DNA from 4 places in the Pseudomonas sp. IT-P253 genome. Region 1 is predicted to be linked to each of the others. Evidence: predicted binding sites of a transcription regulator. Region 1 holds the regulator's gene; each other region holds the start of a gene.

What was found. The regulator sigma-54, encoded in region 1, starts transcription at its own class of promoters, with help from an activator protein. The targets are predictions, from matches to a motif close to ANTGGCATNNANNTTGCTNT.
Region 2: the regulator sigma-54 is predicted to act here: its motif matches at 4,581-4,600, upstream of ACM6IR_RS01950 (flagellar basal body rod protein FlgF).
Region 3: the regulator sigma-54 is predicted to act here: its motif matches at 3,981-4,000, upstream of flgB (flagellar basal body rod protein FlgB).
Region 4: the regulator sigma-54 is predicted to act here: its motif matches at 4,408-4,427, upstream of ACM6IR_RS10195 (pilin).

The regions. Positions count from the first base shown of each region.
Region 1 covers NZ_CATKPT010000032.1:39,342-46,879, forward strand. The annotation lists gene ACM6IR_RS17240 (ATP-binding cassette domain-containing protein) at 1-797, opposite strand, end outside; gene ACM6IR_RS17245 (KpsF/GutQ family sugar-phosphate isomerase) at 1,073-2,047, shown strand; gene ACM6IR_RS17250 (KdsC family phosphatase) at 2,047-2,571, shown strand; gene lptC (LPS export ABC transporter periplasmic protein LptC) at 2,579-3,151, shown strand; gene lptA (lipopolysaccharide transport periplasmic protein LptA) at 3,138-3,686, shown strand; gene lptB (LPS export ABC transporter ATP-binding protein) at 3,686-4,411, shown strand; gene ACM6IR_RS17270 (RNA polymerase factor sigma-54) at 4,596-6,089, shown strand; gene hpf (ribosome hibernation-promoting factor, HPF/YfiA family) at 6,165-6,473, shown strand; gene ptsN (PTS IIA-like nitrogen regulatory protein PtsN) at 6,486-6,950, shown strand; gene rapZ (RNase adapter RapZ) at 6,953-7,538, shown strand, end outside.
Region 2 covers NZ_CATKPT010000003.1:127,753-135,290, reverse strand. The annotation lists gene ACM6IR_RS01970 (amino acid aminotransferase) at 1-1,098, opposite strand, end outside; gene ACM6IR_RS01965 (4a-hydroxytetrahydrobiopterin dehydratase) at 1,098-1,454, opposite strand; gene phhA (phenylalanine 4-monooxygenase) at 1,559-2,350, opposite strand; gene ACM6IR_RS01955 (sigma-54-dependent transcriptional regulator) at 2,733-4,298, shown strand; gene ACM6IR_RS01950 (flagellar basal body rod protein FlgF) at 4,655-5,395, shown strand; gene flgG (flagellar basal-body rod protein FlgG) at 5,441-6,226, shown strand; gene flgH (flagellar basal body L-ring protein FlgH) at 6,279-6,974, shown strand; gene ACM6IR_RS01935 (flagellar basal body P-ring protein FlgI) at 7,247-7,538, shown strand, end outside.
Region 3 covers NZ_CATKPT010000010.1:90,888-98,425, forward strand. The annotation lists gene ACM6IR_RS05745 (ribonucleoside-diphosphate reductase subunit alpha) at 1-752, shown strand, start outside; gene flgE (flagellar hook protein FlgE) at 1,004-2,311, opposite strand; gene flgD (flagellar hook assembly protein FlgD) at 2,343-3,068, opposite strand; gene flgC (flagellar basal body rod protein FlgC) at 3,084-3,527, opposite strand; gene flgB (flagellar basal body rod protein FlgB) at 3,531-3,938, opposite strand; gene cheR (protein-glutamate O-methyltransferase CheR) at 4,308-5,135, opposite strand; gene ACM6IR_RS05775 (chemotaxis protein CheV) at 5,182-6,114, opposite strand; gene flgA (flagellar basal body P-ring formation chaperone FlgA) at 6,197-6,958, shown strand; gene flgM (flagellar biosynthesis anti-sigma factor FlgM) at 7,127-7,453, shown strand; gene ACM6IR_RS05790 (flagella synthesis protein FlgN) at 7,502-7,538, shown strand, end outside.
Region 4 covers NZ_CATKPT010000015.1:37,665-45,202, reverse strand. The annotation lists gene ACM6IR_RS10235 (FAD/FMN-containing dehydrogenase) at 1-241, shown strand, start outside; gene ACM6IR_RS10230 (energy-coupling factor ABC transporter permease) at 238-927, shown strand; gene ACM6IR_RS10225 (hypothetical protein) at 991-1,206, shown strand; gene yacG (DNA gyrase inhibitor YacG) at 1,203-1,403, opposite strand; gene coaE (dephospho-CoA kinase) at 1,400-2,023, opposite strand; gene ACM6IR_RS10210 (prepilin peptidase) at 2,020-2,892, opposite strand; gene ACM6IR_RS10205 (type II secretion system F family protein) at 2,894-4,111, opposite strand; partial or broken gene ACM6IR_RS10200 (hypothetical protein) at 4,114-4,266, opposite strand; gene ACM6IR_RS10195 (pilin) at 4,474-4,893, shown strand; gene ACM6IR_RS10190 (BON domain-containing protein) at 5,191-5,544, shown strand; gene ACM6IR_RS10185 (DUF748 domain-containing protein) at 5,789-7,538, opposite strand, start outside.

The DNA.
Region 1 (7,538 bases):
AGAAGATCTGCGCGGTAATCCGTCGCTGGAAAGTGATAGGGGACCGGACCGTCGGGGTCGCCTGTCATGAATTGACGGATACGCGGCTCATTCGAGTTCATCAGCTCGTCAGGCGTGCCCTTCCCCAACACCTGTCCGTCGCCCACCACGTAAATGTAATCGGCAATGCTCGCGGTTTCGGCCAGGTCGTGGGAGACCACGATGCTGGTGATGCCCAACGCATCGTTGAGCAGGCGGATCAGGCGCACCAACACGCCCATGGCGATGGGGTCCTGGCCCACAAAGGGCTCGTCATACATGAGAATCTGCGGATCGAGGGCAATCGCCCGCGCCAGCGCGACGCGACGCTTCATGCCGCCGGACAGTTCGTCTGGCATCAGGTCGATGGCACCACGCAGGCCCACGGCCTGTAATTTGAGCAGGACAATATCCCGGATCATTTCTTCCGGAAGCTCGGTATGAACGCGCAGTGGAAAGGCGACGTTCTCGAACACATCGAGATCGGTAAACAGCGCGCCACTCTGAAACAGCACACCCATGTGCTTGCGCGCGTCGAACAAATCGCTGCGCGACAGTTTCGGCAGGTTTTGACCGTTGACCCAGACCTCGCCCTTGGTCGGACGCAATTGTGCGCCCATCAAACGCAACAGCGTGGTCTTGCCACACCCGGAAGGCCCCATGATGCCGGTGACCTTGCCGCGCGGAATACGGATATCGACGTTATTGAAAATGCTGCGCGCACCGCGCTTGAAGGTCAGTCCCTTCAGCTCGACCGCGTAGGCGTTATCGGCACTCATCTAAACTCCTTGCGATGCAGCCTCTCACTCGGACGCCTGACTTTCTGGCGAAAGCACATACCTCCTGGGCGGGCCGAACTGGCGGCGAACTATATCACTGCACAGGCCAAGCGCCAAAGGCCCAAGCCGGGGCATATTCAGCAACGTGACAGACAAAACGCTTCATTTAGAGGGTTTCGGTAACCGGGAATGACAATGCGCGACGAACTAGCGTGAGGGTTTCCATCATTACCGCTATAATCGCCGCCTTTTCATCAGGCTATACGATTTCTGACATGAGCCAATCCAGCGACCTGATTCAATCCGCCCAACGCACCATCCGCCTCGAACTGGAAGCCGTACAAGGCTTGCTACCCCATATCGACGCGGATTTCGTACGCGCTTGCGAGATGATTCTGGCCAGCAAAGGCCGAGTGGTTGTGGTTGGCATGGGCAAATCGGGGCACATCGGCAACAAGATCGCCGCGACCCTGGCCAGCACCGGCACCACGGCGTTCTTCGTGCATCCAGCCGAAGCCAGCCACGGTGACATGGGCATGATTACCCGCGACGACATCATCCTCGCGCTGTCGAACTCCGGTTCCACCAATGAAATCATCACCCTGCTACCGCTGATCAAGCGCCTGGGCATTCAATTGATCAGCGTGACCGGCAATCCTGACTCTGCGCTGGCCAAGGCGGCCGAGGTCAACTTGAACGTTCACGTCGAGCACGAAGCTTGCCCGCTGAACCTCGCACCGACCTCGTCGACCACCGCGGCACTGGTCATGGGCGACGCCCTGGCCGTGGCGCTGCTGGAAGCCCGCGGCTTTACCGCGGAAGATTTCGCGTTCTCCCACCCTGGCGGCGCACTTGGCCGACGCCTGTTGCTGAAAGTGGAAAACGTCATGCACGCCGGACAAGAACTGCCGCAAGTACAGCGCGGCACCCTGCTCAAGGACGCGCTGATGGAAATGACCCGCAAGGGCCTGGGCATGACCGTCATCCTGGAAGCCGACGGCAAACTCGCCGGGATCTTCACGGACGGCGATTTGCGTCGCACGCTGGACCGCAGCATCGACATCCACAGCGCAACGATTGACCAGGTCATGACCGCCCACGGCAAGACCGCTCGTGCCGAGATGCTTGCCGCCGAGGCGCTGAAAATCATGGAAGACCATAAAATCAACGCACTGGTCGTGGTCGACAGCGAAGATCGCCCGGTCGGCGCCTTGAACATGCACGATTTGCTGCGCGCAGGAGTAATGTAATGAGCCAGGATCTGCTGCAACGCGGCAAACACATCAAACTGGCGGTGTTCGACGTCGACGGCGTACTGACTGACGGGCGCCTGTACTTCCTTGAAGACGGCAGCGAATTCAAGACGTTCAACACCCTCGATGGCCAAGGCATCAAGATGTTGATGGCAGCTGGCGTGCAGACCGCTATCATTAGCGGTCGCAAGACCCCGGTAGTCGAACGGCGAGCGAAGAACCTCGGCATTCCCCACCTGTATCAGGGCCGCGAAGACAAACTGGTGGTGCTCGACGAACTGCTGGCCCAACTCAACCTGAGCTATGAACAAGTCGCTTACCTCGGCGATGATCTGCCAGACCTGCCAGTCATTCGCCGCGTCGGCCTGGGCATGGCGGTGGCCAATGCCGCCACTTTTGTACGCGAACACGCCCACGGCATCACCCAGGCCCGCGGCGGCGAGGGTGCCGCTCGCGAATTCTGCGAATTGATCCTGCGCGCCCAGGGCCGCCTCGATGCGGCCAACGCTGCGTACCTGTGAGCCAACTATGCTGAGCAAGAAATTTCGCAACACCCTGATGTTCAGTTGCATCGCAGCGATCTTTGCAGCGGCCGGCTACTGGAACATCAGTCCGGAACGTTTCCTCGACAAGCCGGTGGCAAAGGTCGATGAAAGTGCGATCGACTATTACGCGACCAATGCCCACAGCGTGCAGTACCTGCCGGACGGTAAGCTGCAATACGAAATGACGTCCGACAAGGTCGAACACCTGAAAGCGACCGAGGTGACGTTGCTGACCAACCCCGACGTGAACATGTACCGTGGCACCGAGTTCCCGTGGCACGTCCAGAGCGAGCGCGGCGAAGTCAATCCGGACGGCACTCAGGTCGAACTGATTGACTCGGTGCGCATTACGCGTTTCGACGAGAAGAACCGCAAGACCCTGATTACCAGCACCCGCATGACCGTGTTCCCGCAACAGCAATATGCGCAGACCGAGCAACCCGTTAGAATCGACGGCGCTGGCGGTGTATCGACTGGCAAGGGAATGAAAGCGTATTTGAAAGAAAGCAGGATACACCTGCTATCGAACGTAAGAGGACAGTATGAGGCTCGTTAAAACTCTCCCTATTTTGCTCTGTCTGAGCGCAGCACTGGGAAGCGTGAGCGCCTGGGCTCTGCCGAACGATCAAGAGCAGCCTATCCGCATTCAGGCCGATGATGCCCAACTGGACGACAAGAATGGCGTCGCCACCTATAAAGGCGACGTGATCATTACCCAGGGCTCGATGAAGGTTACCGGCAACACCGTGACCATCACCCGCACGCCCACTGGCGATATCGACGTGGTGACTTCGGTGGGCAACCTCGCCTACTTCGAGCAACTGCAAACCCAGGGCGACAGCAAGCCTGTTCAGGGTTGGGGGGTGACTGTCCAGTACCACGCCTCGCAAAACCGTGTCGTGCTGATCGATAAGGCAAAAGTTATCGACAAGGACAACAACGTCACCCAAGGCGAGAAAATCGTCTACGACACCGTCAAGAAGCTAGCCAGCGCCGGTCGCGCCACAGGCAACAAGGTCACCGAGGCGCGTCCGCGCATTGACATGGTGATCCAGCCGAAGAAGAAAACCGACGAGCAAAAGGCCCCGTAATGGCAACTCTGAAAGCTCAGCATCTGGCCAAGAGCTACAAGAGCCGCCAGGTCGTGCGTGACGTCAGCCTGTCCATCGACAGCGGTCAGATCGTCGGCCTGCTGGGCCCCAACGGTGCCGGCAAGACCACCTGTTTCTACATGATCGTTGGCTTGGTACAGGCCGATCAGGGGCGCGTACTGATCGACGATCTGGACGTCAGCCACCAGCCCATGCACGGTCGCGCCAAAGCGGGTATCGGCTATCTTCCGCAAGAAGCGTCGATCTTCCGCAAACTCTCGGTTGCAGACAACATCATGGCCATCCTCGAGACCCGCAAGGAACTCGACAAGGCCGGTCGCCGCAAGGAACTGGAAAGCCTGCTGCAGGAATTCCACATCAGCCACATCCGCGACAGCCTCGGCATGAGCCTGTCGGGCGGCGAACGCCGCCGCGTGGAAATCGCCCGGGCACTGGCCACCAACCCGAAATTCATCCTGCTCGATGAACCCTTCGCCGGCGTGGACCCGATTTCGGTGGGCGATATCAAGCAGATCATTTACCACCTCAAGGCCAAAGGCATTGGCGTGCTGATCACTGACCACAACGTGCGCGAAACCCTCGATATCTGCGAAACCGCCTACATCGTCAACGATGGTCAACTGATCGCCGAAGGCGACTCCGCCACCATCCTGGCCAACGACCTGGTCAAGGAAGTGTATCTGGGCCATGAGTTCCGCCTGTAAGCACTGAGGTGTCTGGCTAGTCGGCAGAGCGCTCGTCTCGATAAAAAATCAATAGTTTTTTATTGTTACAGCGCTCTAGGCAAAGGCTGCAGTTTCGGGCATATAATTTGCTTATGTTTGGCGCTCCGGCGCCCTGTAGTGGATGGCGCATGTGCGCCGGCGAATAAGGTGTTAAGCCCCTGCCATGAAACCATCGCTAGTCTTGAGAATGGGCCAGCAGCTGACGATGACACCGCAGCTGCAACAGGCCATCCGCCTGCTCCAATTGTCGACCCTGGACCTGCAACAGGAAATCCAGGAGGCCCTGGAGTCCAATCCGATGCTCGAACGCCAGGAAGAAGGCGACGACTTCGATAATGCCGACCCTTTGGCCGACAAAGCCGAACAGCAACCCAACGCCGATGTTTCGGAACCCTCCTACCAGGAAACCGCCCCGACGGTGGACAACCTCGAGGAAGGTGACTGGAACGAGCGCATCCCCAACGAACTGCCCGTCGATACCGCATGGGAAGACGTTTACCAGACCAGCGCCAGCAGCCTGCCAAGCAACGATGACGACGAGTGGGATTTCACCACCCGCACATCAGCCGGCGAAAGCCTGCAGAGCCACTTGCTGTGGCAACTGAATCTGGCACCGATGTCCGACACCGATCGCCTGATTGGCGTCACCCTGATCGACTGCATCAATAATCAGGGCTACCTGGACGAAACGCTCGAGGAAATCCTCGAGGCCTTCGATCCGGAACTGGACATCGAACTGGACGAAATCGAAGCCGTCCTGCACCGCATCCAGCAATTCGAACCCGCTGGCATCGGCGCCCGCAACCTGGGTGAATGCCTGCTACTGCAACTGCGCCAGTTGCCGGCCAAGACGCCTTGGCTGGCCGAGGCCAAGCGCCTGGTCACCGACTACATCGACCTGCTCGGCAGCCGCGACTACAGCCAGCTGATGCGTCGCATGAAGCTCAAGGAAGATGAACTGCGCCAGGTCATCGAACTGGTTCAGAGCCTCAACCCGCGCCCAGGCTCTCAGATCGAGTCCAGTGAAGCCGAATACGTCGTTCCCGACGTAATCGTGCGCAAGGACAACGAGCGCTGGCTGGTGGAGCTGAATCAGGAGTCCGTGCCACGCTTGCGGGTCAACGCCCAATACGCCGGTTTCGTGCGCCGCGCCGACACCAGCGCCGACAACACCTTCATGCGCAATCAGTTGCAAGAAGCCCGCTGGTTTATCAAAAGCCTGCAGAGCCGCAACGAAACACTGATGAAAGTTGCCACCCAGATCGTCGAGCATCAACGCGGTTTTCTGGAGTACGGCGACGAAGCCATGAAACCGCTGGTCCTGCATGACATCGCCGAAGCAGTGGGCATGCACGAATCGACGATTTCACGGGTGACCACGCAAAAATTCATGCATACCCCGCGGGGCATCTATGAACTGAAATACTTTTTCTCCAGCCACGTCAGCACTTCCGAAGGCGGTGAATGCTCGTCCACGGCGATCCGGGCGATCATCAAAAAACTGGTTGCCGCGGAAAATCAGAAAAAGCCGTTGAGTGACAGCAAGATCGCTGGTTTACTGGAGGCACAAGGCATTCAGGTGGCCCGCCGCACCGTCGCCAAGTACCGCGAATCCCTCGGGATCGCGCCTTCGAGCGAACGCAAGCGGTTGATGTAAGGGCCACGCCACAGCGTTCCAGTGGCAGGCATTTCTGCCTGCCGCTTTATGCACTGGCAACGAAGGAGAAGCTGTATGCAAGTCAACATCAGTGGACACCAACTGGAAGTGACCGAACCTCTTCGCACCTACATCGGCGAAAAACTTGAACGACTGGAGCGACATTTCGACAAGATCACCAACGTGCAGGTCACGATGACGGTCGAAAAGCTGAAGCAGAAAATCGAAGCCACGCTGCATATTCCCGGCAGTGAAGTAGTCGCCAACGCCGAGCATGACGACATGTACGCGGCGATCGACTCACTCACCGACAAGCTGGATCGCCAACTTAAAAAGCATAAGGAAAAGACCCAGAGCCTCCTCCAGGGCGCTACCGGTCGTTAACACTCCCAACCCATGATTCGACTTGAAAGCATCCTGACCCCCGGCCGTTCACTCGTGAACGTGCCGGGCGGCAGCAAAAAGAAAGCCCTCGAGCAAATTGCCAACCTGATCGCCCGGGAAGTGCCGGGTCTGGAGATGCAAGATGTCTTCGAAGCTCTGATTGCCCGTGAAAAACTCGGTTCTACCGGTTTTGGCAACGGCATCGCTATTCCCCACTGCCGCCTCAAGGGTTGCGGCGCACCCATCAGTGCCTTGATGCACCTGGATGCCCCTATCGATTTCGACGCCATCGACGGTGCCCCGGTTGACCTGCTGTTCGTTTTGTTGGTCCCGGAAGCCGCTACCGATGCGCACCTGGAGCTACTACGCCAGATCGCCAGCATGCTCGATCGCAAGGAAGTGCGCGAAAAACTGCGCGGTGCCTCGAGCAATGAAGCCTTGTATCAGGTTGTCCTGGACGAGCAAAACGGTCAGTAATCATGCGTTTGATCATCGTCAGCGGCCGTTCCGGCTCAGGTAAAAGCACCGCACTCGATGTTCTCGAGGACAGCGGCTACTACTGCATCGACAACCTGCCCGCAGGCCTGCTGCCGGAGTTGGCAGAACGTGCGCTGATTCACACTGAACTGGTACAACCACTGGTTGCCGTATCCATCGATGCGCGTAACTTGCCAAGTCATCTGACGCGGTTTCCCGAACTGCTGGAAGAAGTCCGCGCCCGGCATATCCAGTGTGATGTCTTGTACCTGGATGCCGACGATGAAACCTTGCTCAAACGGTTCTCGGAAACCCGCCGTCGTCACCCACTGAGCAGCGCCAATCGCTCACTGGCCGAAGCGATCAACGACGAAACCAACTTGCTCGGGCCGATCGCCGACCTTGCCGACCTCAAGGTAAACACCACCAACCTGAACCTGTATCAGCTGCGCGATACCATCAAGCTGCGCCTGCTGAACCAACCAGAACCCGGTACTGCGTTTTTGGTGGAGTCATTCGGATTCAAGCGCGGCATGCCGGTGGACGCCGACCTGGTGTTCGACGTGCGTTGCCTGCCCAATCCCTACT
Region 2 (7,538 bases), on a different contig from region 1:
GCTGTGATGATCACGCAGCTGCTTGACCTGCTCCGGCGTCAAGCCAGTGTAGGAAAACATCCCGCGTTGCACGCCAATGTGCGCAAAGCGCTCGCGCAAGCCGTGGGGCTCAAGGGCTTCCACCAGGCCGCTACGCAGTTGGGCGATGCGCAAGCGCATGGCTTCCACTTCATCGGCCCAGAGGCTTTTGAGCGCCGGATCGCCCAGGATGGTCGCTACCACGGCAGCCCCGTGGTCCGGTGGCGTCGACCACAGATTGCGCGCAATGTTGGCCAGTTGACTGCGGATATCCACCAGTTTGTCGGCGGTTTTCGCGCAGACAATCAGCGCGCCAGTGCGGTCCCGGTACAGCCCGAAGTTCTTCGAGCAGGAACTGGTGATCAACACTTCCGGCAGTTCGGCGGCGAACAGCCGGGTCGACCAGGCATCCTGTTCCAGACCGTCACCGAAGCCCTGATAAGCGAAGTCGATCAGCGGCAGCAGATCACGGCGACGTACCACCTCCAGCACTCGGCGCCAGTCATCATGGGACAGATCGAAACCGGTCGGGTTGTGGCAGCAGGCGTGCAGCAGCACCACATCGCCCTTTGGCACTTCGTTGAGCACCGCCAGCATCCCGTCGACGTCGAGACGGTTGTCGCTGCCGACATACGGGTAATGACTGACCTTGACCCCGGCTGCCGCGAAGATGGTTTCGTGAATCGGCCAGGTCGGGTTGCTCAGCCACACGCCGCGGCCGGGCAGGCATTGCGCGATGAAATCCGCGCTCAAGCGTAGCGCGCCAGTGCCGCCCGGGGTTTGGGTGACGCCGGCACGTTGTTCGGCAATCAGCGCCGAACCGACGCCCAGCACCAGTTCATTGACGACCTTGCCGAACGCCGGCTCGCCATGACCGCCGATGTAGGTCTTGGTGGCTTGACGATCCACCAGGCGCGCCTCGGCGAGTTTCACCGCTTGAGGAATCGGTGTCAGGCCTTGGGCGTCTTTGTAGACGCCCACGCCGAGGTCAAACTTGCGCGGGTTTGGGTCCTGCGCATAGGCCTCCATCAGACCGAGGATCGGGTCGCCGGGCACCCGGCCGATGGCGTCGAAATGCATTATTTGCGGCCCTCGGCATCCTTGGCCACTTCGTCAGTGCGCGCGGCCATGATGAAGTCGTTGCGGTGCAGGCCCTTGATGGAGTGGCTCCACCAGGTCACGGTAACTTTGCCCCACTCGGTCAGAAGGCCAGGGTGATGACCTTCGGCCTCGGAGATTTCACCGACGGCGTTGGTGAACGCCAGTGCGTGTTTGAAGTTTTTGAACAGGAAAATTTTTTCCAGCTGCATCACGCCGTCGCGAACTTCGATGTTCCAGTCAGGGATCTGCTTGATCAGGACCGGCAGTTCTTCGTCGCTGACTTGAGGGGCGCCGGCCTGGCAGGCTTCGCAATGGGCTTGGTTCAATGTGGACATGATGGGTTCCTGAAATCGAATGATTGAAAATCGGCCGTCAGAGTCACCACGCTAAAGCAAAGCGTCGGTTCCGGACAGACTCACTTGATCGTAAAAGTCGCGGATCACGCAGCTTTTGGTTTTGGCGGAAATTTGGGTGTGTGCAACCCCAGCTGCATACCTTGTTTGACCATGCCCATGATGTCTTCGTGGGCCAGGTCGAACAGACGCTTGAGGTTCGGCAAGACAAAGTAAAGCGGTTGCAGGATGTCGATGCGGTAAGGCGTGCGCATGCATTCCAGCGGATCGAAGGCCTGGTGTTCTGGTTCGTCCGACAAGCAATAAACGGTTTCTTTCGGTGAAGACAAGATACCGCCACCGTAAATGCGCCGACCTTGCGGGGTATCCACCAGGCCGAATTCGATGGTCATCCAGTACAGGCGCGCCAGGTACACGCGTTCTTCCTTCGAAGCCTGTAGGCCAAGTTTGCCGTAGGTGTGGGTGAATTCGGCAAACCAGGGATTGGTCAGCAACGGACAGTGGCCAAAGATCTCGTGGAAAATGTCCGGCTCTTGCAGGTAATCCAGCTCTTCGCGGGTACGAATAAACGTCGCCACGGGAAACTGCTTGTTGGCGAGCAATTCAAAAAAGGTCTGGAAGGGAATCAGTGCCGGGACTCGGGCAACTTGCCAACCGGTGGTTTCACCGAGGACTTTGTTGATTTCGCCGAGTTGCGGAATGCGGTCGTGGGGCAGACCGAGTTTTTCGATACCGTCCAGGTATTCCTGGCACGCACGCCCTTCGATCACTTTCAGTTGGCGAGTGATCAGCGTGTTCCACACCGCGTGTTCTTCGGCGGGGTAGTCGATAAAACCTTGCGCATCGGGCTCGCGAGCCACGTATTGCGTCTGCTTCATGCTGCTCTCCTGCTAGGGGATTTCATTCTTGTTATGTCCTGCTATGGACTTAGAAATACCTCAAGCGTCGCGAGGTTGCAGCAGGTGTTCCTCATTACTTGTAGGAAAAATTCCCGCTTTTCGTAAAGTTTTCGTTACGCTTCGTCGGCTGTCGCGTAGGTATTGAGATTTCGGGGTTTGAAAAGGCTCAACCCTGTCACATAATCTTGACGACTATCTGAGCGCTCCAGCAGAAAAATCACCCTGTGGGAGCGAGCCTGCTCGCGAAAGCGTCGGCACATCCAGCATTGATGTATCAGACAGACCGCTTTCGCGAGCAGGCTCGCTCCCACAGGTTCCGTGTCTGGCATCAACCACATTCACCGTTTTTTCGGGCCTTTATATGCGTATCAAAGTCCACTGCCAGAACCGCATCGGCATCCTGCGCGACATTCTCAACTTGCTGGTGGAGTACGGGATCAACGTTGCTCGCGGCGAAGTGGGGGGCGAGCATGGCAACGCGATTTACCTGCATTGCCCGAACCTGATCAACATTCAGTTTCAGGCGCTGCGTCCGAAGTTCGAAGCCATTGCGGGAGTTTTTGGCGTCAAGCGCGTAGGACTTATGCCCAGTGAGCGCCGGCACATGGAGCTCAATGCCCTGCTCGGCGCATTGGAGTTCCCAGTGCTATCGATCGACATGGGCGGCTCCATCGTCGCGGCCAACCGCGCGGCGGCGCAGTTGCTCGGCGTGCGGGTGGACGAGGTGCCGGGGATTCCGCTGTCGCGGTACGCCGAGGATTTCGACCTGCCGGAGTTGGTGCGCGCCAATAAATCGCGGATCAACGGGTTGCGGGTCAAGGTCAAGGGTGACGTGTTTCTCGCCGATATCGCGCCGCTGCAGTCGGAGCATGACGACAGCGAGGCCATGGCTGGCGCGGTCTTGACGCTGCACCGCGCCGATCGGGTGGGGGAGCGCATCTATAACGTGCGCAAGCAGGAACTGCGCGGGTTCGACAGTATCTTTCAAAGTTCGAAAGTGATGGCCGCCGTGGTGCGCGAAGCCCGACGTATGGCGCCGCTGGATGCGCCGCTATTGATAGAAGGTGAAACCGGTACCGGCAAAGAGTTGCTGGCGCGAGCCTGTCACCTGGCCAGTCCGCGCGGGCAGTCGCCGTTAATGGCGCTTAATTGCGCCGGCTTGCCGGAATCCATGGCCGAGACCGAGTTGTTTGGCTACGGCCCCGGCGCCTTCGAAGGGGCGCGGGCCGAGGGCAAGCTCGGGCTGCTGGAGCTGACGGCCGGCGGTACGCTGTTTCTCGATGGAGTTGGGGAAATGAGCCCGCGCCTGCAGGTAAAACTGCTGCGCTTCCTGCAGGACGGATGCTTCCGTCGCGTGGGCAGTGATGAAGAGGTTTATCTGGATGTGCGAGTGATCTGTGCGACGCAGGTCGATCTTTCCGAGTTGTGCGCGCGCGGGGAGTTTCGCCAGGATTTGTATCACCGCTTGAACGTGCTGTCGTTGCACATTCCGCCGTTGCGTGAATGCCTCGACGGTTTGACACCGCTGGTGGAGCACTTCCTCGATCAGGCCAGTCGGCAGATCGGTTGTCCGCTGCCGAAACTGGCGCCGGCGGCGATGGAACGGCTCAGTCACTACCACTGGCCGGGCAATGTGCGGCAGCTGGAAAACGTGCTGTTCCAGGCGGTTTCCCTGTGCGACGGCGGGACTGTCAAGGCGGAGCATATTCGTTTGCCGGACTACGGCGTGCGTCAGCCGCTTGGCGATTTTTCGCTCGAGGGCGGGCTGGATGCGATCGTCGGGCGGTTCGAGAAGGCGGTGCTGGAGCGCTTGTATTCGGAGCACCCCAGCAGTCGCCAATTGGGTAAGCGGTTGGGGGTTTCGCATACCACCATCGCCAACAAGCTGCGCGAGTATGAAGTCGGCAAAGAACCCGGCAGCACATAGCCCCGTAGCAGCTGCCGAGCACCGCGAGGCTGCGTTCGGCGGCGAAGCCGTCGCAAACCCTGCATCCAGGATTTTCCTGACACACCGCAGTGTCTGATCTCACAACGGCTTCGCCGCCGAACGCAGCCTCGCGGTGCTCGGCAGCTGCTACGAACTACAAGAGGCTGGTAGTTGCCTCTCACCGGCATAACACCGCCGGTTTTTCGTCTTTGACACAATCCTAAAATCCATCCTGAACGCGGCAAGTCCTTTGTTTGCCGGGCCCCGTACCGCCAAAAAAAAGTTGGTCTGCAAATTGCTTATGGCTGAGCAGTACAGCAGTGGGCGGCAAACGTCCGGCATGCAGAGGAAAGAGTGTGGACAAGTACCTTTATGTGGCAATGACCGGCGCCAGCCAGAATGCACTGGCGCAGAAGGCACATGCCAACAACCTCGCGAACATCTCCACGAACGGCTTCCAGAAAGACCTGGAGCAGGCGCGTTCGATGCCGGTGTTTGGTGACAGCTTTCCGGCGCGGGCGTTTGCCATGTCCGAACGTCCAGCCACCGACTTCTCCCCGGGCGCCTTGGTGCAAACCGGTCGCGACCTCGATGTCGCCGTTCAAGGCAGTGGCTGGCTGGCGGTGCAGAACCCCGGCGGCGGCGAAAGCTATGTGCGTACCGGCAGCCTTAACGTTGACGCCCTGGGCGTGCTGCGTGCCGGCAACGGTATGCCGGTGATCGGCAATGGCGGGCCGATTGCCGTGCCGCCCGAGCAGCAAATCGAAGTGGGCGAGGACGGCACCATCAGCATTCGTTCGATGGGCGAAGGCCCTAGCGTGATGGCCGAAGTCGACCGTATCAAACTGGTCAACCCTGACTTCAAAAACATGACCAAGGGGCTGGACGGCTCGATCCACACCAAGGACGGCAAGCCGGCGCAAGCCGATTCCGGCGTCAAACTGATCTCCGGTTTCCTCGAGTCAAGCAACGTCAATGCCGTGGAAGAAATGACCTCGGTGCTGGCCTTGTCGAAGCAGTTCGAACTGCACATCAAGATGATGAACACCGCCAAAGACGATGACCAGGCCATGGCTCGGGTCTTGCAGATCAGCTAATTATCAGAACGTCGCGCCGTAAAAACGGCGCACGAGGAGAATCGAATGCTTCCGGCTCTATGGGTTGCCAAAACAGGTCTGTCCGCCCAGGACACTAACCTGACGACCATTTCCAACAACCTGGCAAACGTGTCGACTACGGGTTTCAAACGTGACCGTGCCGAGTTCCAGGACTTGCTCTACCAGATCAAACGCCAGCCAGGCGCTCAATCGACCCAGGACAGTGAACTGCCGTCGGGTTTGCAATTGGGTACTGGTGTGCGCATCGTCGGCACCCAGAAGAACTTCACCGCCGGTAGCCTGCAAACCACTGAGCAGCCACTCGACATGGCCGTTGACGGTCGCGGTTTCTTCCAGATTCTGCAGCCGGACGGCACCACGGCCTACACCCGTGACGGTACGTTTCATCTGGACTCCAAAGGCCAGATCGTGAACGCCAGCGGCTTCGCCCTGGAACCGGCCATTGTCATCCCCAACGATGCCCAGACCTTTACGGTCGGTCGCGATGGCACCGTGTCCATCACGGTTGCCGGCAACCCGGCATCCCAGGTGATCGGCAACTTGCAAACCGCCGACTTCATCAACCCGGCCGGCCTGCAAGCGGTGGGTGGCAACCTGTTCCTGGAAACCGCAGCCAGCGGTGCGCCGCAAGTCGGGACGCCAGGGCTCGCCGGTTTCGGTACTACCCTGCAGAACACCCTGGAAACCTCGAACGTCAGCACCGTTGAGGAGATGGTCAACATGATCACCACTCAGCGCGCTTACGAGATGAACTCCAAGGTGATCTCCACCGCCGACCAGATGCTCTCGTTCGTAACGCAGAATCTGTAATCAAGTCTAAGAGGTGGCCATGAGGCCGCCTGCAACACCGTGAGGTAGGGTCATGAATCGCTTTGTATCTGTTCTGGCACTGAGTGGAGTCGCCGCGCTGGCGGGTTGCGTCCCTACGACGCCCAAGCCCAATGACCCTTACTACGCCCCGGTGTTGCCGCGGACGCCGTTGCCGGCTGCCGCGAACAATGGCTCGATCTACCAGGCCGGTTTCGAACAGAACCTGTATGGCGACCGCAAGGCGTTCCGGGTCGGTGACATCATCACCATCACCCTGAACGAGAAGACCCAGGCCAGCAAGAATGCCAACTCCCAGATCGACAAGACCAGCAAGACCAGCATTGGCCTGACCTCATTGTTCGGCAGCACGCCCAACGTAAATAACCCGGTTGGCAGCGGCGACCTGACCCTGGATGCCAGCTACAACGGCGACCGCGCGACCAAGGGCGACAGCAAGGCCGGGCAGGGCAACAGCCTCATCGGTTCGATCACCGTGACCGTCGCCGACGTGCTGCCCAACGGCATCATCGCCGTGCGCGGCGAGAAGTGGATGACCCTCAACACCGGTGACGAGCTGGTGCGCATTGCCGGCCTGGTTCGGGCCGACGACATCGCCACCGATAACACGGTTTCGTCGACGCGCATTGCCGATGCACGCATCACCTACTCGGGCACCGGTTCGTTTGCCGATGCGAGTCAGCCAGGCTGGTTCGACCGTTTCTTCCTCAGCCCGCTGTTCCCTTTCTAGGTGGGGGGCGGGTCATCTCTTATTTCCTGGGCTGCGCCGGGTCTGCTTTTACGCAGGGCAAGGCGCGAGGAGTGCAGTTTGGTTGTTCCAAATAAACGACGAGTAACGCCGCCCTGCGTAAAAGCAGGCCCGGCCCTCCGGGTTGTGCCTGAGCGCGCGCCATGCTGCGTTGCAGGCCTTGCCAAGGGAACGACCATTGGCGGCGGCCTGCGCCTTGCCTGGCACGCGCTCAGGCCTCAACGCAGCCCAGGAAATAAGAGATGACCCGCCCCATGTTGAACTTCAAACACCTGATGGTGGCAGCGCTCCTGATGTCCGCAGCCTTCGGCGCTCAAGCCGAGCGGTTGAAGGATATCGCCAGTATTTCGGGCGTGCGTTCCAACCAATTGATCGGTTACGGCCTGGTGGTCGGGCTTAACGGTACCGGTGACCAGACGACGCAGACGCCGTTCACCCTGCAAACCTTCAACAACATGCTCTCGCAGTTCGGCATCAAGGTGCCGCCGGGTTCGGGCAACGTGCAGTTGAAGAACGTCGCAGCGGTGTCGATCAGTGCCGATTTGC
Region 3 (7,538 bases), on a different contig from region 1:
AAGGCTCGCTGTGGTCCAAAGGCATCCTGCCGCTGGATTCGCAACAGATCCTGATCGAGCAACGCGGCCAGAAGTACATCGACGTTGACCTGAACGAATCCCTGGACTGGGCACCGGTTCGCGCCCGTGTACAGAAAGGCATTCGTAACTCCAACATCATGGCCATCGCACCGACCGCGACCATTGCCAACATCACTGGCGTATCGCAGTCGATCGAACCGACCTACCAGAACCTCTATGTGAAATCGAACCTGTCGGGCGAATTCACCGTGATCAACCCGTACCTGGTTCGTGACCTGAAGGCTCGCGGTCTATGGGACTCGGTCATGATCAACGACCTGAAGTACTACGACGGTTCCGTGCAGCAGATCGAGCGCATCCCGCAAGAACTCAAAGAGCTCTACGCGACGGCTTTCGAAGTGGACACCAAGTGGATCGTCGACGCGGCAAGCCGTCGTCAAAAGTGGATCGACCAGGCTCAGTCGCTGAACCTGTACATCGCTGGCGCTTCGGGCAAGAAACTGGACGTGACCTACCGCATGGCCTGGTACCGTGGTCTGAAAACCACTTACTACCTCCGTGCCCTGGCCGCGACCAGCACCGAGAAGTCGACCATCAACACCGGCAAGCTGAACGCCGTTTCCAGCGGCGGCAACCACGGTGACGACTCGGTCCTGGCGGCGCCTGCCGGCCCTGCTCCAGTGCCGAAGGCTTGCGCCATCGACGAGCCGGATTGCGAAGCTTGCCAATAAGCTGAGCCGCCAAGCGCTGAAAGGCGCTTACTCAAAACCCCCGACAGGCCTCTGGCTTGTCGGGGTTTTTTTTGCCTGCTGTAGGAGCGAGCTTGCTCGCGAAGGAATAAAGAGCAACGCGTTCATTCAGGATGGACGCTTAATCGTTAACGTCCTTCGCGAGCAAGCTCGCTCCTACATTGAATCATCCACAAAAAAAAAAAGCCCCTCTTTCGAGGGGCTCTTTGTGAAGCGCTATCCGCCAACCGGCATCAGGTCATCTGAATGGTGGTTTGCATGACGGTGCTTTGGGTGGAAATGATTTTGGCGTTCGCCTGATAGTTGCTCTGCGCCTTGATCAGATCGACCAGTTCGTTGGTCAGGTTAACGTTGGACTCTTCCAGGGAGTTGGAAGCGATCGAACCCAGGGTGCCGGTTTGCGGTGCATCGTAGCCCGGGACACCTGACGCGTAGGTTTCTTTCCAGCTGGTGCCGCCTACAGCCTGCAGACCTTGTTCGTTGGTGAAGCTGGCCAGCGAGACCTGGCCGATAGGCTTGGTCTGGTTGTTGCTGAAGTTAGCCAGCAACACACCGCTACCGTCGATGGTCAGGTTGGTGATCTGGCCAGTGGCGTAACCATTCTGCGTAGGAATCGAACGCGCGGTATCAGCGTTGAATTGAGTGGTGTTGGCCAAGGCAATGGTCACGCCCGCAGGGTCGGCGGATGCGCCGTTGGCTGCCCACACACCGGCGGTCACAGTGCCTGGAGTCCAGTTCATGATCTTCAGATCGCTGTTGTTAGACGAAGGAATGACCGAAACCAGTTTGCCCGACGTGTCGAACGTCATCGTCGAAGGAACTGGAGCAGTAGCGGCGACGCTAGGGTCGGTGCCATCCGGGTTGCGACCATCGATCAGGGTGTAGGTATCCCAGGTGTTGGCACCTGTCTTGACCATGTACTGATCCATGGTGTGCTGGTTACCCTGAGTGTCGAAAATCGGGGTACTGAACTGCTTGGTGAAGGTCGCCGACTTGCTCGGATCGAACTTGTTGGCGGCAACGGCCTGGTCGATCACGGCAGCCGTAGAGTTCAGGTTGATCGTCGACGACACGGCGTTGGTCGATTTCGGCGCCAGGTTGGATGTATCAATGCGCAGGTCGGTCAATACACCGTTCTGAATATTGCCATTGGTATCCACACCGTAGCCCTGCAGACGCGAGGTGCCATCGGTGTTGGTGACGTAACCGTCCTTGTCGACCCTGAAAGTACCGGCACGGGTATAGGACATCGAACCAGCGTCGTTCAGAACGAAGAAGCCCGAACCGTTGATCCCCATGTCCAACACGTTGCCGGTGTTGTTGATGCCACCCTGGGTAAACTGCTGGGAAACGTTGGCCAGGCGCACACCGTTACCAACGGTCTTGCTACCCGTACCCAATTTGCTCGCCGAGTACACGTCTTCAAATTCTGCACGGGACGACTTGAAGCCGGTGGTCGCGACGTTGGCGATGTTGTTGCCGGTCACGTCAAGTTGTTTATTGGCTGCGTAGAGACCGCTAAGGCCGATATTGAAAGACATATTCCACTCCTTTATGCCGCGTTAGCCGGCTCTACATACCAATTGTTTGAACTTTGGACAGGCCGACAGGGCCCAGACCTGCAAGATTGAGCGTCAATTCGCCGCCGGTCTGACTGAGGGTCACACTATTGACCGTCGCCGGCAGGTAGGTGGCCAGGGCTGTCGCCGTGCCACCGATCGGAGCGCTGGCATTGAAGGTATAAGTACCTGCAGGGACCACCGCACCGCTACTGTCGTTGCCATCCCACTTGAAGCTGGCACTGCCTGCTGGCTGGCTGCCCAGGTCAAGGGTTCTCACTACCTTTCCGCTTGCGTCGGTAATTGTCACCGTGCCATCGGCAATGGACGATGGCACGGTCACCGAACCGGTCAGCCCCTTCGTCGGGTCGCTGATTTGCGCGATGTTGGTTTGCGCAATCACCGAATGGCCAACCAGTGAAGACGCCTGCAAGGCCTGGGAAGAGCTGAAATTACTGGCCATAGAGCTCACGGTCGTGTTCAGCGAAGTGATCCCCTCAAGGCTGCTGAACTGCGCCAGTTGAGCCACAAATGCGCCGTTGTCCTGCGGCGAAAGCGGGTCCTGGTTCTTGAGCTGGGTCACCAGCAATTTCAGGAACGCATCCTTGCCCAGAGACTGTGAGCCCGTGGCAGCGCCGGTTGCCGCCGCCAAGCCACCCGTCGTGGTGTTGGTCTTGATCGAAGAGTTGGCCAGGATGTCGTTGAGGCTCAAACTGCTGGTGGTATCAGTAACACTCATGAAATTCGCCCCTTATCACTGACCGAGGGTCAGGACCTTCTGCATCATGGTTTTGGCGGTGTTCATCATTTCGGCGTTGGTCTGGAACGAGCGACTCGCGGAAATCATGTCAGCCATTTCTTCGACGACGTTGACGTTCGGGTAGTAGACGTAGCCCTTGGCATCGGCAGCCGGATGATTCGGCTCATAGCGCGCCTCAAGGTTGCTCTGGTCTTCGACCACGCCGAGCACCTGCACGCCTTGACCGGCAGCGTCCTGGTTCTGGAACAACGAATCGCTGCCGCCGCTCTGGCCGCCCTGGAACATGGTGGCGAACACCGGGTGACGCGCGCGGTAGGTCTGGTCGATGCTCGACGAGACGGTTTCGGCGTTGGCGATGTTCGAGGCAACGGTGTTGAGGCGAGTGGTCTGGGCACTCATGCCGCTACCGGCAATGTTGAAAACACTGGATAGAGACATGGCTTACTCTCCGCGCAGGGCTGATACCAGCCCTTTGAATTTGCTGTTGAGCAGGGTGAAGCTGGCTTGGAAGCCGACAGCGTTTTCCGCGTAGTTCGACTGTTCCAGCTGGGCGTCCACGGTGTTCTGGTCAATCGACGGTTGCATCGGCGTGCGATACAGCAGCGATTCGTCGCCATTGCCCAGGCCTTCGGCTTCGATATGACGGCTGTTGGTCATGTTCAAGGCGAAAGTGCCGTTCTTGGTTTTCTCGTTCTGCTCGGCGAGCACTTTTGAAAAGTCCAGATCCCGAGCCTTGTAGTTCGGGGTGTCGGCGTTGGCAATGTTGTTGGCCAGGACTTCGGCACGCTGAGAGCGGAAGCCCAGGGCTTGTTCGTGGATACCGAGCGCTTTGTCGAAGCTGATGCTCATGTCGGGAAACCTTCGGGTGACCTGATTTTTCGTACGATGAACTTAGCAAGCGTCGTGCCAATTAAAAAAAGCCCGTAATCCGGGGCTTTGCGGGCAGGGGCAACGTGGCAATGCCAGAAAAGCGGCAAACGGCTTCCGCTGGCTGCCGCTTTTCTGCCGCTTATCCCAGCCGAGCCCCCCCCCTTATGACCCTGTGGGAGCGAGCTTGCTCGCGATGGCGTCGTGTCCGTCAACATCTTCGTCGCCTGTCACTCCGCTATCGCGAGCAAGCTCGCTCCCACAGGGGATGGAGGTGGTGCCAGGAATTTCTACAGGCAAAAAAAACGGGAGCCCCTGAGGACTCCCGTTTTTTTGTGTGCCGCGGACGAATCACTTCGCCTGGTAAATAATCCCCGGGCTGCACTGGACCATCTGGTAATGATCCGGCAAACCGTTCAGCGCTTCGGAAGCGCCGAGGAACAGATAACCGCCGGGCTTCAACGTGCTGTGGATGCGCAACAGGATGTCCTTCTTCACCTCGGCAGAGAAGTAGATCAACACGTTGCGGCAGAACACGATGTCAAATTTGCCGAGGCTCGCGTAGCTGTCCAGCAGGTTGAACGAACGAAACTCCACCCGGCTTTTGATCGGCGCCTTGATTGCCCAACGCCCCGGCCCTTTCGGGTCGAAATAACGTTGAAGACGCTCGGGCGACAGGCCACGGCCGATCGCCAGGCTGTCGTACTCACCCGTCTTGCAGTTGGTCAGCATGGTGCCGGACAGGTCAGTGGCAACGATCTGCACCCCCATCTTCAATTGCCCCATGTTGACCCGTTCGAACTCATCGATGGACATCGACAGCGAATACGGTTCCTGACCGGACGAGCACGCCGCCGACCAAATGCGCAGACGCTGGCCGGGAGCGGCTTTGATCGCTTCGGGCAATACCTTGTTCTTCAAGACCTCAAACGGATAGGTGTCACGAAACCACAGGGTTTCGTTGGTGGTCATGGCATCCACCACCATCTCGCGCAAACCACTGCGCGGCTGGGTCTGAATGCGCTGGACCAGCTCACCCAGGGACTTGATGCCCTGCTGTTCCATCAGTTTGTTGAGACGGCTCGAGACCAGGTACTGCTTATTTTCACCGAGCAAAATGCCACAGGCTTTTTCCAGGAATACCCGGAACTGTTCGAAATCCAAATTACCCGTAGACAATGATGCCGCCTCTTAAATCGTTTTGATCACCAGGGGCAGAAGGCCCCTAGCTGATGTCTGCTGCTTTGATCCGGTCGACTACCCGGGATGCCAGGTCATCAGGACGGAATTTGGCAAGGAAGTCATCGGCACCGACTTTCTTGACCATCGCCTGATTGAATACGCCCGACAATGAAGTATGCAGGATGATATGAAGCTTTTGCATGCGAGGGTCGTTGCGGATCTCGGCCGTCAGGGTATATCCGTCCATCTCCGGCATCTCGATGTCGGAAATCATCATCAGAAACTCTTCTTCCGGCTTCTTGCCCTCCTCAACCAGTTTGCGCAGGTAATCCAGCGCTTGCTTGCCGTCGTTCAACGCCACCACTTCGACACCGACCGACTGCAGACAACGGGAGACTTGCTTGCGCGCCACCGACGAGTCATCGACCGTCAGAACTTTCAAGGACAGCGCCTTGTGCTGGGTTTCGACATCCACCACGCCGACCGAAATCGCTTCCGGTGTCGGCGCCACTTCCGCCAGCACTTTCTCGACGTCGATGATTTCGACCAACTGATTGTCAACCCGAGTCACAGCCGTGAGGTAATGATCGCGCCCCGTGCCCTTGGGTGGTGGATGAATCTCCTCCCAGTTCATGTTGACGATACGTTCCACCGACCGCACCAGGAAACCCTGGGTCTTGGTGTTGTATTCCGTGATGATCACGAAGGGATTGCTTTGGTCTTTCAGCGCGCCGGACCCGGTGGCCATCGCCAGATCAAGGATCGGAATGGTCGCCCCCCGAATATTCGCCACACCGCACACGACAGGACTGGACTTGGGCATCAGGGTCAGCTTGGGGCATTGCAGCACCTCCCGAACCTTGAACACGTTGATCCCATAAAGCTGCTGGCCGTCGAGACGGAACAACAACAGCTCAAGGCGATTCTGCCCCACCAATTGCGTGCGCTGGTTTACCGCATCCATTACACCAGCCATGCACAGACTCCTACACCAACGCTTAAGTGTGTTGCGACGCACCTTCATCACTAAACGGCACGGCGCTTGCTTTTTAACTCTTATGAACACAGAACCGACATTTTCCCGACGCCTGACATCAACATTCCGCAAATTACTTTGCGCGATGTCGGCCGCTTGCCTGTTCAACGCTGGCAGTCCTGCCCTTGCTGACGCAGTTACCTTGCCTGACATGCTTATCGGCGTCACTCAGGGCTTTCTTGAATTCACCGTAGAGGACTATCTGGCGACCAGTCAAACGCAAGGTCGTTATGAAATCGAGGTCAACCAACTCGACCCGCGAATGCACATGCCCATGTGTGACAAGGAATTGACAGCCTCTCTCGAGAGTCCGGCCAAGCCGCTGGGACGGGTGACGGTCAAGGTTCGCTGCGAGGGTGCGTCCCCCTGGACCGTCTTCGTGCCCGCTCAAGTACGCCTGTTTCGCGACATTGTGACCACCACCCGCCCCCTGCGCCGCGCCGGCATTATCGAGCCTCAAGACGTAACCCTGCGTGAGCGCGACATCAGCCTGATCAACCAGGGCTACCTGACGTCAGTCGACGAAGCGATCGGGCAAAAACTGACCCGACCAATGGTCGCCGACCAGGTCATTACCCTGGTGCACCTGGAACAGGCGGATGTGATTACCAAGGGTGATCAGGTGGTGATTACTGCCCGCAGTGGTACGCTCAGTGTACGCATGCCGGGCGAGGCGTTGTCCAACGGCGGCTTGCGCGAACAGATCCGGGTAAAAAACCTCAACTCCGAGCGGGTCATCAAGGCGCAAGTCACCGCGCCTGGCCAAGTGGAAGTGGCTATGTAGGGCACTCTGTTTGTGAAGTTATGGCGTGACGCCCGACTGTTCCCTAAACTGTGCCTCATGCAAGGCAAGCGCTGACGCGCGCAAGCTCATTGATAAAGTGAGCCTAAAGTTTTTCCGGGTATGGCCGAAAACATGGCAAGCGTCCAAATACCCAGAGGTTTTTTTATCATGGTCATCGATTTCAGCCGGTTGAACAGCTCCTCGCCACTTACCGGTGGTACACGTACCAGCGCCGCGAAGGAAACTGCCGAAGCCGGCAAATCCGCGCCGCTGAATACCCCGGCCGAACAGGCCAGTACCGTCAAAAGCGGGGAATCGGTACATTTCAGCGATGAGGCTCAACAGTTGCAGAAGGTCACTGACAAGCTGCGCGATCAGCCTGCCGTCGACAAGGCCCGCGTGGCCGAGTTGAAAGCAGCGATTGCAGATGGCAGCTACAAAGTCGACAGCAACCGTGTGGCCAGCAAACTGCTCAACTTCGAAGCCCAGCGCTAGGCCAAGGCCGGCGCCAGGCTTTTGGACGCTTAAACCCCAAGGCCCGCCATGCACGACACTAATTTACTGCAACTGATCACCGACG
Region 4 (7,538 bases), on a different contig from region 1:
GGTATTTGTCGCAGACATTCAGCGCATGCCGCGGCTGGTTGCAAAAATGTTCGCGGTGCCAGCCATGCGCGCCTATTCCTATCGGGTGATGCTTGATCGTGATGGTCGTGTGGCGCCACGCTATCCGGGGGCTGTGGATAAAGTGCTGTGGTTGCAGCTCAAGGATGGCCAGTTGTTGGATCAGCATGAATACGCTACGGCCGCGCAATTGCGGGAGGCGCTTGAGAAGGCCGGGCCATGATTGGCGCAGAGCTGTTGTTACCGCAGACGTTAACGGTCGGCTGGCTGATTTATGTACCTGTGGTTATCTGGGCCATCTGGCGCGCACCGTGGGTCGAACTGTTCACCGACAGCCGGCGTCAGCATTTGCTGTTCGGCACGGTGTTCGCGTTGTTCGTCTTGTGGCTGGTACGACGTGATTTCGATACAGGCGTCTCGTACCACTTTATCGGCATGACGGCGGTGACCTTGCTGCTGGACTGGCCGTTGGCGATTGTCGGCGGGCTGGTTGCGCAGATGGGCCTGGTGCTGCTCGGCCGGCAGGATCTGGCTGCCGTGGGCGTCAATGGATCACTGTTGATCCTGCTGCCGGTGTTGGTCACTGAGTGTTGCGCGATGCTGGTGGAGCGAGCGCAACCGCGTAATCCCTTTGTGTATATCTTCGTTTCCGGTTTCTTTGCGGCGGCGCTATCGGCCTTGCTGTGTCTGCTGTTGGCGCTGTGGTTGCTGTGGTTCGACGAGCGTTTCGAAATGCCGTACTGGCTGGAAGATTTTATCGGTTATCTGTGGCTGCTGATTTTTCCGGAGGCCTTTATCAACGGCATGATCGTCAGCGCACTGGTGGTATTCAGTCCCGAGTGGCTGGAGACGTTCAACCGCACGCGCTACCTTTCGGCACCATGGAAAGACGACGATCCCAAGTCTTGATCCACATCAAATCCTCAACTCACAGACGATCTCATGCTCTGGCAAACCTTCAGGAGCATCGGCATGAGTGTCTACGAGTGGGCAAGGCAGGAGTTGCGACAGAGTCTGGATGCAGCGCAAGAGCTGGGGTTTGATCCGGGATTGAGCCTGCGCGCCTTGCTCAGCGCAGTGGTGCAGCAGAGCAAGGCAGTGCGCAGTGTCGAGGACCTGGCGGACGAGTTGCAGTTTCTCGCCGAGAACCTCGATGAAGGTCAGGACTACGGCTTTATGCGCCCTTAGTGACGCGGGTCGAAGTCTTCGCTGAACAGTTCATCCTCGGCATCCGGACTGACCGGAATCTTGTGTTCTTCCGACGCCCAGGCGCCCAGGTCGATCAGTTTGCAGCGGTCCGAACAGAAAGGCCGGTAGGTGCTGGTGGCGCTCCATTCAACAGGGGCGCCGCAGGTTGGGCATTCGACGACAGGGGGTTGGCTCATGACTGGCCTCCACGCAAAGTAAGGTAAAAGTGATGCAGGCGTTCGACCTCGCTGTGCAGCCAGGCGAGGTCGCGGTCGTTGACCACGATATCGTCGGCATGGCTCAGACGATTCTGGCGGCTGGATTGCACCTTGAGAATCGCCTGAACCTGTTGTTCGCTGGTCTGGTCACGCTGCAGGGTTCGCTGGATCTGTAACTGCTCGGGGGCATCGATCACCAGGACCCGTTGGGTCATGGCGTACTGCCCGGACTCGATCAGCAGCGGCGAAACCAGAATCGCATAAGGTGATTTTGCCAGCGCCAGATGTTGGGTGATTTCCTCGGCGATCAACGGATGCAGTAATGCTTCGAGCCAGCGGCGTTCATCCGGCACCTCGAAGATCAGCTTGCGCAGCGCCGCGCGATCCAGTTGCCCGTCGGCTTGCAGTACGCCTGGGCCAAAGTGTTCGGCGATCTTCACCAGCGCGGGGCGCCCCGGTTCCACCACCCAACGAGCGGCGTGATCGGCGTCCACCACGTGTACGCCCAAGTCGATGAAGTGCTGGGCCGCGGCGCTTTTGCCGCTGCCGATGCCGCCGGTGAGGCCGAGAATCCAGGGTTTTTCCACAGGGGTATTCATTTCAAACCGACAGACTGCCAATAGAGGTCGGTTATTTGACCACCCCAGAGCAAGGCAATCCAGCCGGCAATCGCCAGATAGGGGCCGAAAGGGATCGGTGTTGAGGTTTTCGCATGGCGAACGCGCAGCAAAATCACGCCGATAACCGCGCCTGCAATGGATGACAAGAGGATGGTCAGCGGCAAAATCTGCCAGCCACCCCAGGCGCCGAACATCGCCAGCAACTTGAAATCACCGTAACCCATGCCCTCCTTGCCAGTGATCAGCTTGAACAGCCAGAACGCCGACCAGAGCACCATGTAGCCGGCAATCGCGCCCCACAAGGCGTCATGCAGTGGCACGAACAGCCCGAAACTGTTGACGATCAGTCCCAGCCAAATCAGCGGCAGCACCAGTACATCCGGTAGCAGTTGATGCTCGGCATCGATCAGGCTCATGGCCAATAGACCCCAACTGAGGACCAGCGCCATACAGGCCGGCCATCCGAAGCCGAAGTGCCAGGCAATAAACGCCGACAGCAGCCCGCAGGCCAGTTCGGTCAACGGGTAACGTTTACTGATAGAGGTGGTGCAACTTGAACAGCGGCCCCGTAGAAACACATAACTGATGACCGGAATGTTTTCCCAGGTGCGTATCCGGTGGCCACAGTGCGGGCACTGGGAGTGGGGCAGCACCAGGTTATAGGTCGGCTGCGGGGTTTGCGTTGGCAAACCCAGAATGTCATTGGCCTGCTGGCGCCATTCCCGTTCGAGCATTTTCGGCAGGCGCCAGATCACGACATTGAGGAAGCTGCCGATCAGCAGGCCCGCCACCAAGGCGATGACGACGAAGGCTTGTGGATAGAGGGCCAGAATTTCGTTCAAGGGCATGTCAGATCGCTGAGCCGAGTTGAAAGATGGGCAAGTACATCGCAATGACCAGGCCTCCGACAATAACACCCAGCACCACCATGATGAACGGCTCCATCAGGCTGGTGAGGTTATCGACCATATTATCGACTTCGGCCTCGTAGAAACTCGCGACCTTGTCGAGCATGTCGTCCAGTGCGCCAGACTCTTCGCCAATGGCGGTCATCTGAATCGCCATGTTCGGGAAGATGCCGGAGGCGCGCATGGAGAAATTCAGCTGCATGCCGGTGGACACGTCCTGCTTGATCCGCAGCACGGCACGCTTGAACACGATGTTACCGGTCGCTCCGGCCACCGATTCGAGGGCCTCCACCAGCGGTACGCCGGCGGCAAAGGTGGTCGACAACGTGCGGGCATACCGGGCCACGGCGGACTTGTACATCAGCGTGCCGATCAACGGCAATTTCAGCAGCCAGGTGTCCGTCCAGTCCCGAAAAGCCTGCGACGTTGTGAAGGCGTGCCGCACGCCAAAGATCCCGGCGATCAGTCCGCCGAGCAGCGCCCACCACCAGGCTTGCATGAATTGCGACAGGCCGATGACCATCACGGTGAAAGCCGGCAGTTCGGCGCCAAACCCTTTGAACACCGACTCGAACTGCGGCACCACCTTGACCAGCAGAATCGCGGTCACAATGATCGCGACGAACACCACGGCCAGAGGGTAGGTCATGGCTTTCTTGATCTTGGCCTTGAGGCTTTCGCTCTTTTCCTTGTAGGTGGCGACCCGTTCCAGCAGGGTATCCAGGGCACCGGCCTGTTCGCCGGCGTCCACCAGGTTGCAGTACAGCGCATCGAAATACCGCGGTTTTTTGCGCAGGGCGGCAGCGAAGCTGTTACCCGCCGCGACGTCCTGTTTCACCTCGTCTATCAGTTTGCGCATCGCCGGGTTATCAAAGCCTTCACCGATGATGTCGAACGACTGCAACAACGGCACGCCAGCTTTCATCATGGTCGCCATTTGCCGAGTGAACAGGGCAATGTCCTGAGCCTTGATGCGCTTGCTCTTGCTGAAAATCGAGGAAGGTTTTTTACGTACCTTGCCAGGATTTATGCCTTGCTTGCGCAGTTGCGCCTTGATCAGCGCCGGGTTTTGACCGCTCAGTTCGCCGGTCATTTTCGAGCCTTTGCGGTCCGTGCCTTCCCAGGCATAGACACTGATTTTTACTGCTTTGACCGCCATGTTCAGTCCTTGGTGACCCGGTTGATTTCTTCAAGGCTGGTAATGCCTTGCATCGCTTTGAGCAGGCCTGAAGTACGTAGGTCCTTGAAGCCGTCCTCGCGCATCTGGGTATCGATTTCCAATGAATTGCCTTCGGCCATGATCACCCGATGCAGACAGTTCATGACTTATAGCCTAGTCAAGGCGCTGAGCCAAACCTGCGGGGTTGAGGTGACAAAAAGTGTCAGATAGTGCGGATACTGGGAGTAGCAAAGGGCGCGGAGTTAGTCTCGCGCCCAGTCAGCAGGGGGGCAGGGCTTGGCATGGGCTGTGCTGCGGTTCATTCAGATCATGAGATTTCGACTCATGCATGGAGCTTGTCTATGAGTACTCAGAAAGGGTTTACGCTTATCGAACTGTTGATCGTGGTGGCGATCATCGGGATTCTGGCGACGTTTGCGTTGCCGATGTATTCCAAATATCAGGCCAGGGCCAAGGTAACGGCGGGACTGGCCGAAATATCGGCGATGAAAGTGCCATATGAAGATCTGATGAATGAGGGCACTGTGCCCACCGTCGGTACCATCGCACCCGCGGGTGGTGCTGCTGCTTCCAGCAATTGCACCTTTACCGTCACAGGAGTGGCGGCTACAGGGGTCGGCTCTATCGCGTGCAAGATCGAAAATGCGCCGAGCCCCGTACTGGGATTGGCAATTACCTTGAATCGCGATCCAGAGAAGGGTTGGTCATGCACTACAACTGTTGCGCAGGACTACGCGCCTAAAGGTTGTAAGAGCGTTTGATTTTTGGATGAATTGTCAAAAAACCGCACCTTAGTGCGGTTTTTTTATAACAAAGCGAAGCGTCAGAAAAGTCCCGACAATTCATTGCCTTAGGCCTGCGATAAAACCCGCAACTTGCATGTAGAGAATGGCGAAGTCATGCATTTTGCATGATTACGGAAATCACCTGTTTTTTTAAGTTGTTGATTTATAATAATTTAATGGTTATTTCTAAGTTGGCACAGCGTTCGCACTATCCCTGTTAACCCTGCTGACAAGACACGCAGCAGACTTTAGAGAAAAACAGGAGTTACTCGTATGAAGAAGTTCGCTATCGCTGCCGCTACTGCAACCGCGTTGACCCTGACCATGGCCAACGTAGCATTTGCACAGACTCAAACCACCCAGGGCCCGATGACATTGGCCGCAGGTGAAATGACCAAGGCCACGGAAGCTACTTCCGACACCTGGATTACCACCAAAGTAAAAAGTGACCTCGTCACCGAAAAAGGCATTCCTGGTACCGACATCAAAGTCGAAACCAACAAAGGTGTAGTATCGCTGTCGTCGACTGTCGCTATCACCGAAGCACAGAAAACCACTGCAGTGAACATCACCAAAAAAATCAAAGGCGTCAAAGCGGTCTCTGCTGACGGCCTGAAAACCGAGTAAGGCCAATGACAGGCCCCGGCATTCGTGTCGGGGCCTGTTCTATTGTCGGCTGATAAACATCTCTGTAGCAGCTGGCGAAGCCTGCGTTCGGTTCGGGCCGCGTTCGGACGAAGCAGTCGTAAATCCGGAACACATGGTCTTCCTGATGCACCGCATTGCCTGAACTCGCGGCCGCTTTGCAGCCGAACGCAGGCTTCGCCAGCTGCTACAGAGAGCGTGCCTCCCAGTGACAATTGCCTGATCTTCACTCGGCATCCAAATGCATCGGCGTCACGACCCGGCCGTCACTTTCAGCTTCGCCAAGGCTGGCGTCGATGAAGTACACGCGGTCATCGGCCAACTGACCCTTGTTCACCAGATAGTCCTTGATGCTGCTGGCGCGATCCTGGCCCAGCTGGCGTAATAGAACTTCGCTGGAACTCCAGAACTTGATCACTTCTGCGCGCATTTTCGCCGCGCGTTCTTCCTTGCCCAGATTCTTCCATTCGGCGGGCGGCTGAGTCTCCAGGCGCGTGCGGTAGATGCCTTCCAGGAGCGGGCCTTTCTCGCTTTCCGGCACTTCCAGCAGGGACGCCTGCGCGGGCACCTTGTCGCCACGATGCTGGAGCATTTTGTAGTAGTTGTACTGGTATTCGCGCTCAAGCCGTTGCTCGGCAATCAATGGACCGTCGCTGCTGGCGGCAGCAGTACCTTCAATTTCCAGGCGCAAGGCTGGCCGTTCCTTGAGCGCACTGGACAGTTTGTTCAGTGCGCCTTCAGCTTCCTTGCTCAGATCGCTTGAGCCTGGGGCGAACGACACGCTGCCCAAATCTTCCGAACCACCGCCACTGACCAGCCCGCCAATCATTTTGAAGGGCGCCGAGACGGCCTTCACGATCAGGTTGCGCAGGGTCTGCCAGATGATAGGCATGACTCTGAACTGCGGGTTGTTCAGGTCACCGGTCACTGGCAACTCGATGGAGATTTTGCCGTCGGCGTCCTTGAGCAGCGCGACCGCCAGTTTCAGCGGCAGGCTCACGGCGTCCGGACTGTCGACTTTTTCCCCCAGTTGCAGCTGCTCGATCACCACTTTGTTTTCGGCCTTGAGCTGGCCCTTGGTGATCAGGTAATGCACGTCGAGATTGAGTCGGCCCTTGCGAATGCGGTAGCCGGCGAACTTGCCGGAATAGGGGGTCAAGGTGGTCAGTTCAACGCGTTTGAAACTGGTGGCGATGTCGAGGCTGGCCAATGGGTCGAACGGGTTGACGGCGCCTTTGATGGTCACCGGCGCATAACGGTCGACTTTGCCCTTGATATCGACACTGGCCGGTTTGGCCTGACGGCTGTCGATGGTGCCGATCTGGCCATTGAGCTGCTGGATGGCGGTGGCGAAGTTCGGGGTCAGGCTGAAGTCGGCGAAATTGGCCGAACCGTCATTGATGGCAATGCCACCGATATGAATACCCAGAGGCTTGCCCTTGCTGGCGTCCGGTTTGGCGGCGTCAGTCTTGGCGCCGGAGTCTGGGGCTTGCGGGATCAGCAAGTCATCGATGTTGGTGGTGCGGTCATCGTTGATCATGACGCGTGCGTACGGCTGGAACAAGTTGACCTTGTCGATCGACAGGCTGTCGCCGTGCTGATAGTTCAGGCCTTCAAGCACCAACTGCTGCCACTTGAGGAAGTCACGGGTTTTGAGGGTGTCCAGGGTATGCAGTTGATCGATCTGGGCGCGGCCGGTGACGCTGAATGCCAGCGGCTCGGTGCTTTTCAGATCGACCGCCAGATCACTGCCAAGCATGCCGCTACGCAATTCGAGGCGAATGAAAGGGGTGATGTAGGACTGGGCAACTCGCAGGTCGATGTCCTTGGTCTGCACTTTTAACTGGGCGCTGACCGGGGCGAGATTGACTACGCCGTCTGCCGTGATCTTGCCTTGCTTGCCCAGGCCGGTATCGAGCTTGAGGTTAAAAGGGGAGCCATTGAGGCTGTCGAAATTTTGCAGGTCCAGGTTCAAC